Regions from separate parts of the Robertmurraya sp. GLU-23 genome, predicted to be linked through region 2. Evidence: predicted binding sites of a transcription regulator. Region 2 holds the regulator's gene; each other region holds the start of a gene.

The links. The regulator Rex, encoded in region 2, represses fermentation and respiration genes when NADH is low (regulators of the CRP and FNR family bind a similar motif). The targets are predictions, from matches to a motif close to TTGTGAAATATTTCACAA.
Region 1: a site for Rex is predicted at 2,182-2,199, ahead of ACVBAX_RS04600 (hemerythrin domain-containing protein). Genes of this name have one in related genera too.
Region 3: a site for Rex is predicted at 1,783-1,800, ahead of pflB (formate C-acetyltransferase). Genes of this name have one in related genera too.

What each region holds. Positions count from the first base shown of each region.
Region 1 covers NZ_JBRKCV010000002.1:56,927-60,211, reverse strand. The annotation lists gene ACVBAX_RS04610 (ATP-binding protein) at 1-206, shown strand, start outside; gene ACVBAX_RS04605 (MFS transporter) at 342-1,571, shown strand; gene ACVBAX_RS04600 (hemerythrin domain-containing protein) at 1,599-2,120, opposite strand; gene ACVBAX_RS04595 (hypothetical protein) at 2,332-2,673, shown strand; gene ACVBAX_RS04590 (hypothetical protein) at 2,793-3,038, opposite strand; gene ACVBAX_RS04585 (ferredoxin family protein) at 3,209-3,285, opposite strand, start outside.
Region 2 covers NZ_JBRKCV010000018.1:90,529-93,813, forward strand. The annotation lists gene groES (co-chaperone GroES) at 33-317, opposite strand; gene ACVBAX_RS21250 (CPBP family intramembrane glutamic endopeptidase) at 619-1,356, shown strand; gene ACVBAX_RS21255 (YdiK family protein) at 1,353-1,565, shown strand; gene ACVBAX_RS21260 (redox-sensing transcriptional repressor Rex) at 1,593-2,255, opposite strand; gene moaC (cyclic pyranopterin monophosphate synthase MoaC) at 2,283-2,777, opposite strand; gene ACVBAX_RS21270 (ABC-F family ATP-binding cassette domain-containing protein) at 2,917-3,285, shown strand, end outside.
Region 3 covers NZ_JBRKCV010000001.1:835,122-838,406, reverse strand. The annotation lists gene ACVBAX_RS04320 (D-alanyl-D-alanine carboxypeptidase family protein) at 1-837, opposite strand, end outside; gene ACVBAX_RS04315 (cupredoxin domain-containing protein) at 1,073-1,525, shown strand; gene pflB (formate C-acetyltransferase) at 1,875-3,285, shown strand, end outside.

The sequences.
Region 1 (3,285 bases), on a different contig from region 2:
CGATATCTGATACTGGAGTTGGGATTGGAAAAGAAGAACTTGAGAAGATTTTCCACCCCTTTTATACGTCAAAAGCCTCTGGTACTGGCTTAGGACTTGTTATTTGTAAAAGAATCGTCCAATCGTTTCATGGTGAAATTCAGATTTCAAGTATCGAAAACAAAGGTACAACTGTTTCAGTATCCTTTCCACTAATGAAAAAATAGAGAGCTTGATTGGCTCTCTATTTTTTTATGGAAACTATATACTTTGCCTTACGAAATAAACCATTTCATAATGATTGGAAATTTAGTAAGATATCTTTAAACCATTCTTCAACAATTAAAGGAGATCTTTTTATTATGGCACAAACTGCTACTGTTCAAGAATATAAAAAACCAGACAGTGCAACAACGTATAAAATCTTATTCATTATCGCATTATGTCACCTGTTAAACGATTCCATTCAGTCGGTTGTCCCCGCCATGTTCCCTATACTTGAACAATCCATGGGACTAAGCTTTACTCAACTAGGCATCATTGGATTTTCTCTAAATATCGTATCCTCTATCATGCAACCCTTTGTTGGTATCATTACAGACCGTAAGCCCATGCCATTTGCTTTACCCATTGGCCTAACGTTCACACTAATCGGAGTTCTGGGTCTCGCCTTTGCCCCTAGTTTCCTACTGATTGTTATTTCGGTGGTCTTTATTGGATTAGGATCCGCTGTATTCCATCCGGAAGGTTCAAGAGTTGCCTATATGGCCGCTGGACCTAGAAGAGGGCTTGCACAGTCCATTTATCAAGTTGGTGGAAATTCCGGGCAAGCACTCGCTCCATTAATTACTGCACTCATACTTGTTCCTTTTGGCCAAAGAGGCGCTGGCTGGTTTACGATTGTCGCAGCAGTTGCCGTCGGACTGCTTGTTTATATTGCTTTTTGGTACGCGAACAAACTCAAAATAGATAGTCGTAAACCGAAACAAAAGCAGACTTTAGCTCCTCCATCATTTTCATTTCAACGTCAAATTCGCTTCTATTTGCTTGTAATCTTGTTCTTAATCTTCGCTCGTTCATGGTATATTTCAGGAATCACTAATTACTACGCATTTTATGCGATTGACAAGTACAGCTTTTCCATACAGCAAGCTCAACTTTATTTATTTGTTTTTCTCGTTTCAGGAGCTTTAGGTACATTTTTCGGTGGACCTTTAGCTGATAGGTTTGGGAAAAAAACCATCATCTTACTATCCATGATTGGTTCTGCTCCTATCACCATTTTGCTTCCCTTTGTGCCTCATTATTTTGCGGTGGTTTTACTTGGGATAGCGGGTTTCATACTCATGTCTAGTTTCTCAGTTACCGTTGTTTATGCACAAGAACTCGTTCCTGGGAAGATAGGTACCATGGCAGGTTTGACAGTAGGATTAGCTTTTGGAATGGGTGCTTTAGGATCTGTGTTTTTAGGGATATTAGCAGATACGATTGGATTGCCTTTAACGATTATTTCAACCGGTTTTCTCCCATTACTGGGGTTCCTAACACTGCTCCTTCCTTCAGACAAACAAATTGCAGATATATACAAATAAAACGGAAGAGGTGCACCCTCTTCCGTTTTATTTATTAATTCTTTCCTTTAATTCCTGCTTTTCTTCTTCTGTAAAAAAGTTTTGTGCCATGGGGAATAGCACATTTTCTTCCTTAGCAAAGTGATCAACAAGAGTGTAATACGCATTTTTAATAAGTCCAGCAAGTTCCAGAATATTTTCATCTGTAAAAGCGTCATTAGATTGTGATGCCTTTAAAAATGTCCCGATAAAGCCTTTTGCCTGATCATGCTCGTATTCCATTACTGCAATCGGTCCACTTTCCCTACCAATATATTTTTCCATCATTGAGAATAACACGCCCTCTTCCCTCTCTGAATGGGGCTCTAATTCATGAAAAAAGGCTTTTACCTTTTGAGTTAATTCCTGAAACATCTTTTCCCTTGTAGTTTCAACACGCTCTATTTGCTGACATGTTTCAAGCAGTCCATCAAGCATTAAAAGCAATGGAAGATGCTCATTTTTTAATTGCTGTAATCCCTCACATAATTCTACATTTCTATCCATCATTGAGCTCATACAACCTTGCATAGTTCATTTCTCCTTTTAATCATATTGTTACTAAAATTATAAGAAAGTTAGAGCTTTTCTGTTGTGATGCGTATCACAGAAGCAGATAGATGGAAGCGCTTTTAAAATTCTAAAAATTTTAACAACTTAGGAGGTAATTTTTTATTAAAGCTCATATAATGAAAATATAGAAAGTTTCTTTTGTAAACATGAGAAGTTAGGAGGGGTTAAAATGTATCAATGTAATCTACAAGAATTTTACCCAACCGCATTTATTCGAATTGGAGAGAATGACCAGTCCATGCTAAAAGGAAGTCGATTCATGTCTGAGACTTCTGTACACTGGCTAGTCGCATTAGACGGTCATCCTAGAAATGGCACTGGAGATTTTTATGTTTGGAACGTTCTTGTCTACCTAGCAGACATTCATGGGAACTTTGAGTTAAGTCAACCACATTATTGTACGGAAAGTTATTCCTGCTTTGAACAGGCTTGCAATACGGCGAAGGATCTAATGATTAGTGGACTTAACGACGAGATGATGAAATACACAGTTAGAGTACGAATAAGCTAACAAGGTTATAATCAATACTTTTGGCTTTTCCTTTTTAGGCTACTATGTGAAAATTTATACATAACGCAAAAATAAGATGGAATTCATAGAGGTCTATCGAAGATGTTGAAGTAATTCTATCATTGATAGCTATATAAGTAGTTTTCAACAAACTGAACTATCTCTAAATGTTGCTTATCGGTTTTATTCTTTTCAAGTTCCTTTAGCCGCTTTTTCGCCTGCAAAACAACAGGCTGCAAAGTAGGACGGGCCCCCGCCTCTTTCACTGTTAATTCTCCATTTAATATATCAATGGCTGCCTCCTGAACTTGTACATCACTTGTCAAATAGTAGAGTATCCCAGCTAAATACGATGTTCGATCCATACTGTCTCCTCCAATCTATTAATAGTACCTATATTAATAGTAACGGAACGCTCGTTCGTTTTCAACTATATTATCGGAATCTTTTAATAATTCACATTTTATACATAAAACTTTGTTATAACAAACAAAGACACCAGTGAAGGTGTCTTTGCTCAACTATTTATTCACCATTAAGCTAATCGAAATACAATTCCATGGCCACCTTTCGGATATTCCCATTTAATATTTTGATATGGACAGCCAATTC
Region 2 (3,285 bases):
TCGTTTAGTTTTAAATTAATAAAGTTCTACTCTTATCCAAGAATAGCAAGAATATCGTTTTCACGTAGAATTAAGTACTCTTTTCCTTCATACTTCACTTCTGTGCCAGCGTATTTTGAGAAGATAATACGGTCGTCCACAGAAACTTCAAGAGCTACACGCTCACCGCTTTCAAGTACGCGGCCAGTGCCGACAGCAACTACTTTGCCTTCTTGAGGCTTCTCTTTAGCAGAGTCTGGTAGTACAATACCGCTTGCCGTTTTTTCTTCCGTTTCAACTAGCTCAATTACAATGCGATCACCTAGTGGCTTTAACAAGTGAAACAACCTCCTCAAATATATGTAAGATTTTATTATTAGCACTCACTTAACTAGAGTGCTAACACAACTATTATATTAATGAATCTCTTCCTTTTTTGCAAGCGAGAAACCGCTTTTTTTTATAAATTTTTTGTAAAGGTCCTCCCATAACTTGTTAATTATACAACCTTACTAAGTATGTACTTTTCCACCTATTCTATCCATATAATGCTAAAATACGGACAATAATTCTTCTTATTTGATACAACCTGATGTTTACGAGTAGAATAACTATATTGGATTGAAAAGGAGACTTGTTTTGAAACGTGAATATTGGTTTATATTAATTGCTTATATTGCTATGCAGCTTTCAAGCTTTATTGGTGTCCCTATCACCTCTCTCGTACTAGAAATGATTGGTTTTGAAACCAATCACTCTCAAGGGTTTGCAGGTGTCACTTGGCTTGTTATCAGCTTTACTATCACACTTGTGATTGTCCTGCAGCTGTTACGTAATGAGATGGTAAACGCAAATGCAGTAAGAAACGGAGCCAGCTTAGGTCGGTCGATCCTCTGGGCCATTATAGGTGTCTTTCTTGCTCTATTTGCCCAAGCCTTTGCTGCGAATATTGAACGCCTGATTGGTATTGAGGTAGGATCTGATAATACGCAGCAGATTTTACGCATCATTGAGTCTTTTCCTATTATGATAGTAGTTAGCTCCGTTATCGGTCCTATATTAGAAGAAATTGTCTTTCGTAAGATCATTTTTGGAGCTTTTTATAAGCGATTTAACTTTTTTATATCAGCCTTGCTTAGCTCAGTCATTTTTTCTTTTGCCCATATGGAGCCCGAGCACACCCTACTTTATTCCGCGATGGGATTCACCTTTGCGTATTTGTATGTTAAAACCAATCGGATTCTCGTTCCGATTGTTGCTCACGTATCGATGAATACATTCGTTGTTCTTGTGCAATCCGTATATAGGGAAGACATAGAAAAATTAATCAAACAAGCAGAACAAATGCAAAGCTTTATTGGAGGATTCTTCTTATGAGACAGTCACCTTTATTCTCAGGAATTATATACATCGTCTTAGGTGCTCTGTTCACAGTGTTTGCCATTCAGGACTTACAGCAAAATGGAGAGTGGGGGTTTTTTACCTATCTTCTAGTCTTGCTAGCAACATTTGATATTGGTTCAGGCATTCGGATGATTCTTTTACATTTTAAAATTAAAGAAATGAAGAAACAGCAAAAGAAATAGCCGCTCCACTAAGGGGCGGCTTGTTGTTTATTCCTCTACCATTTCTTCATCCACTGAAGAATAGTGCTTTAAAAAGTACACCAGTGACTGTAACTCAATAGCCAGATCAATATGGTGAACCCTGATGGATGATGGAACCGTTAATCGGGCCGGTGTAAAGTTTAAAATCCCTCTCACCGTTCCTTGAACCATTCGATCGGTAATGGATTGTGCAACTGTTGCTGGAACCGTTAATATCGCAACTTGAATATCTTCTCTTTCAATAACCTCTTCTAGATCATCCATATGATAGACGGGCACTTCTCCAATTTTTGTGCCTACCTTCTCTTCTACTACGTCAAATGCAACAGCAATTTTTGTATTATTATTTTTCAAGAAATTATAATTTAAAAATGCTGTCCCTAAATTCCCGACCCCAATTAACGCAACCTTCGTTAACTCATCTTGGTCGAGTGTTTTACGGAAAAAGGATAATAAATAGTTTACATTGTAACCATATCCCTTTTTACCTAATGCTCCAAAGTATGAAAAATCTCTTCGAATCGTTGCAGAATCGACCTTCACCGCCTCACTTAGTTCAGCTGATGAAACTCGTTGTTTTCCTGATGAGTGTAAACTATTTAAAAAGCGATAATACAATGGTAGCCTTTTCGCCGTTGCTTGTGGGATTTTCATTGATTCATTACTCATCGTTCTTCCCCTACCTTCTATCTTTAACTAATATAGTCTCTCTTCCCTTTTGAAGTCACCGTTTTTACCACCCGTTTTTTCAACAAGGTATGTTTTCCCGATTACCATTCCTTTATCTATGGCTTTACACATATCATAAACCGTAAGCGCACAAACAGAAGCGGCTGTTAACGCTTCCATTTCTACACCTGTATTTCCTTTTGTCTTTACACTAGCAGAAATATGTAGAGTATGGCAATGGTTATCTGATTCCCAATCAAAAGAAATATCGACACCGGTAAGTGGAATAGGATGGCACATTGGAATAATATCCCATGTTTTTTTACTAGCCATAACGGCAGCAACCTGTGCAACTGCTAGCACATCACCTTTTTTCATTTGGTTATGTGTAATACGATCATATATCTCTTGATTGACTGTGATACTAGAATGGGCAATAGCCGTCCGTACGGTTTCGGGCTTATCACTCACATCTACCATTTTCGCTCTGCCTTCTTTATTAAAATGAGTGAACTCTGACATCTATTATACACCTCTTTCAAAATCATACACTATTTTCCTTGTTCTGTGTGAAAACATTGTAACATAGTTCACAACTCATATCATTGCTCATCCGTATTGAATGCGATACACTAACCGTAGAAGTATAGAGGTGAAATCAATGATACTACTACAAGTGAACCAGCTTTCCAAGTCTTATGGAGCTGACCTTATTTTATCGAATATAAAACTAGAAGTTCAAACAAGAGACCGTATTGCCTTAGTAGGCAGAAATGGGGCCGGAAAATCTACTTTACTCAAGATTATTGCCGGTCACCTTTCCTATGAATCAGGTGATTTAATCAAGCCCAAACATGTAACGATCGGGTATTTGGCTCAGAATACAGGTCTTGTCTCCGGATTATCCATTTGGGAAGAAATGCTTACCGTTTTTGAACAGGTTATGAACCAAGAGAAAGAGCTTCGTAAGCTCGAGGAAAAAATGGCTGATCCTAACGTGTTTGAAAATGCTGCATTGTACGAGCGAACA
Region 3 (3,285 bases), on a different contig from region 2:
AGGAATAATTGAAGTTTTATAGTTAGAAAATCCAAAGCTTAGCAAATTAATTGTGTCATTATAAATATCACGTTTATACGTTGCTCCTAAACCAATGACTGTTAACCCAATTTGACCATTAGAAGCAGTCGTCGCTAACGTTTGCCTGGATTCATTGACAAAACCAGTCTTTCCACCTGTGATTCCTTCGAATGGGATTTCTCCCTTCAATAGTAAATGATGTGTAAACAACGTTGTATCCCAGGATTGTCCATCCCAAGCCAAATCTTTTGTTCCGAAAATTTCTTTAAATGTTTCATTTTTAAGTGCGTAATTCGTGATTAGACCTAAATCATACGCTGTTGTATAGTGGTTTTCAGCAAAGAGCCCATGCGGATTCGTGAAATGAGTATCCTTAACTCCAACCTCATTTTTTAGAAATTCATTGATATTTTTTTCATATATCTCCATGCTACCGTCAATATAAAGGGCAATGGCAGCAGCAGCATCATTTCCTGAATTAATAAGCATACCTTGAATTAATTTTTTTAGAGTAACTTCTTCTTCCTCATTTAAATATACTTTAGTTCCCTCAACTTCAATAGCTTCGCTTTTTACTTTTACTACTTCATCTACTTTTACAGTTTCAATTGCGTAAATGGCAGTTGCAATTTTTGTTAAACTAGCCGGATACATACGTTCATGCTCATTTTTTGAGTAAAGGACCGCATTGGATTGTGAGTCCATTAATATTACCGAATCGCTTATTATGGACAGCTCGTCCATTTGCTCAGCAAACACTTGATTTGCACTAAATGAAAGGATAGTTAGAAAAATAAAAGATAGTTTTTTAATCACTGTATGCACACACCTTGTTTGAATTCAGTCTTTTTCGATTGTACCAAAAAAATTAACATGTAAACGTATAAATTATACATTTGTTACAAAATTGAAAAACTAGGTAATATTTCGTGCTTTATAACGAAAAACCGATACTAAGGTCGTAAATTTACATTCATAGAAAAAGTATAGACAAGTTTACATTACCTTGATGCATATAAATTAGTAGAAATAAATTTTTTGGAGGGGTACGATGCAATTTCTAGTAGTCAAAAAACGTTCTATTATATTTTCACTTCTTCTGTTAGGTTTGGTTTTCTCCGCCTCCCTTTGGATTTATTTAAACATGGGCAGCGAGGCAGTCATTCAAACATCGGTCAATGATTCTACGAGGGAAATTCATTTAGTCACTGGCGAGTTTGAAGCGACAACTAAAGATGGAAAAGAAATCGAAGCGTATCGCTTTGACCCTGGTACCATCTTTCTTCAAAAGGGTGAGAAGGTAAAATTAAAGATTATGGGAATAAACGGTGCTAATCATCCGTTTATAATTGAGGGTACAAACATTAGCGGTAAAATTCTTCAAGGAGAAGAAACTGAACTAGACCTCCAGTTTCAAAAGAAGGGGGTCTATCGGTTGGTTTGTTTAACTCACCATGATTCAGATTCAAATGGACCAATGACGGCCTATATTGTTGTGAATTAACACTTGTAGACGATTGTGTGTAACACGCACATTCGTTTTTTTTGGTCTATTCAAACTGTCAAAATATCTACATAACCTAATTGACCACGAAGTGATTTATCACGTTACAATAGTGTTATTAATAATAACTTTTTGTATAACAGATTTCATTTTTTGCCGAATCATTATAGTACAGTTTTCTTTTTTCACCATTCTGTCACATAACGAACCTCTGACAAACCTAATGTTCATAACATTGTCAAAATGTCACCTAGATTATGTGATGTATTTCACTAATTATCTGTTATACTTCGAGTATGATGTATTTGTATCATCTGTTATATAAACATTTACTAAGAGGTGGACTCAAATGGAACAGTGGAAAGGCTTTTCAGAAGGTACTTGGAGAAAAGAAGTAAACGTTAGAGACTTTATTCTAAGAAACTTTAAAACGTACGAAGGAAATGATTCCTTCCTTGCAGGCCCTACTGAGGCAACAACAAAATTATGGGATCAAGTAATGGATTTAACAAAACAAGAAAGAGAAAACGGTGGCGTACTTGATATGGACACCGAAATCGTTTCTTCTATTGTTTCTCATGGTGCAGGGTACTTAAACCAAGATTTAGAAAAAGTTGTTGGTGTTCAAACAGACAAACCGTTCAAACGCTCTTTACAGCCCTATGGCGGAATTCGTATGGCACAACAGTCTTGTGAATCTTACGGTTTTGAATTAAATAAGGATGTTGAAAAAATCTTTACTGACTACCGTAAAACACATAACCAAGGTGTATTCGATGCTTATACTGATGAAATGAAAATGGCACGTAAAGTTGGAATCATTACTGGTTTACCGGATGCATACGGACGTGGTCGGATTATCGGTGATTACCGACGCATTGCTTTATATGGTGTAGACTTCTTGATTCAAGAAAAGAAAAAAGATCTTGCTGGCACTACTCCAGTAATGAAGGAATCTGTTATTCAACTTCGTGAAGAATTGTCAGAGCAGGTTCGTGCTCTTAATGAATTAAAGAAATTAGCTGCTAGCTACGGATTCGATATTTCTAAGCCGGCTACTACAGCTACTGAAGCTTTCCAATGGTTATACTTCGGATACTTGGCAGCTATTAAAGAACAAAACGGAGCTGCAATGAGCCTTGGACGCGTTTCAACTTTCTTAGATATTTATATTGAAAGAGATTTAGAAAACGGTGTCCTTACTGAGCAAGAGGCTCAAGAATTGGTTGACCACTTCGTAATGAAGCTACGTCTTGTAAAATTTGCTCGTACTCCTGATTATAACGAACTATTTAGTGGAGACCCAACTTGGGTAACAGAGTCTATCGGTGGTGTAGCAAATGACGGACGTGCATTAGTAACGAAAAACTCTTTCCGTTTCTTGCATACTCTTACTAACCTTGGACCGGCACCAGAACCAAACTTAACAGTACTTTGGTCTACTCGCCTTCCAGAGGGCTTCAAAAAGTTCTGTGCAAAAATGTCAATTGAAACAAGTTCTATTCAATACGAAAATGACGATATCATGCGCCCAGAATGGGGAGACGATTACGGAATTGCATGCTGTGTATCAGCAATGGAAATTGGTAAACAAATGCAGTTCTTTGGTGCTCGTGCTAACCTTGCAAAAGCACTTCTATATGCAATTAATGGCGGTAAAGACGAAAAACATAAACTACAAGTAGCACCAGAATTCTCCCCTATTACTTCTGAAGTTCTAAACTATGAAGAAGTGATGGCGAAATTTGATTCTACAATGG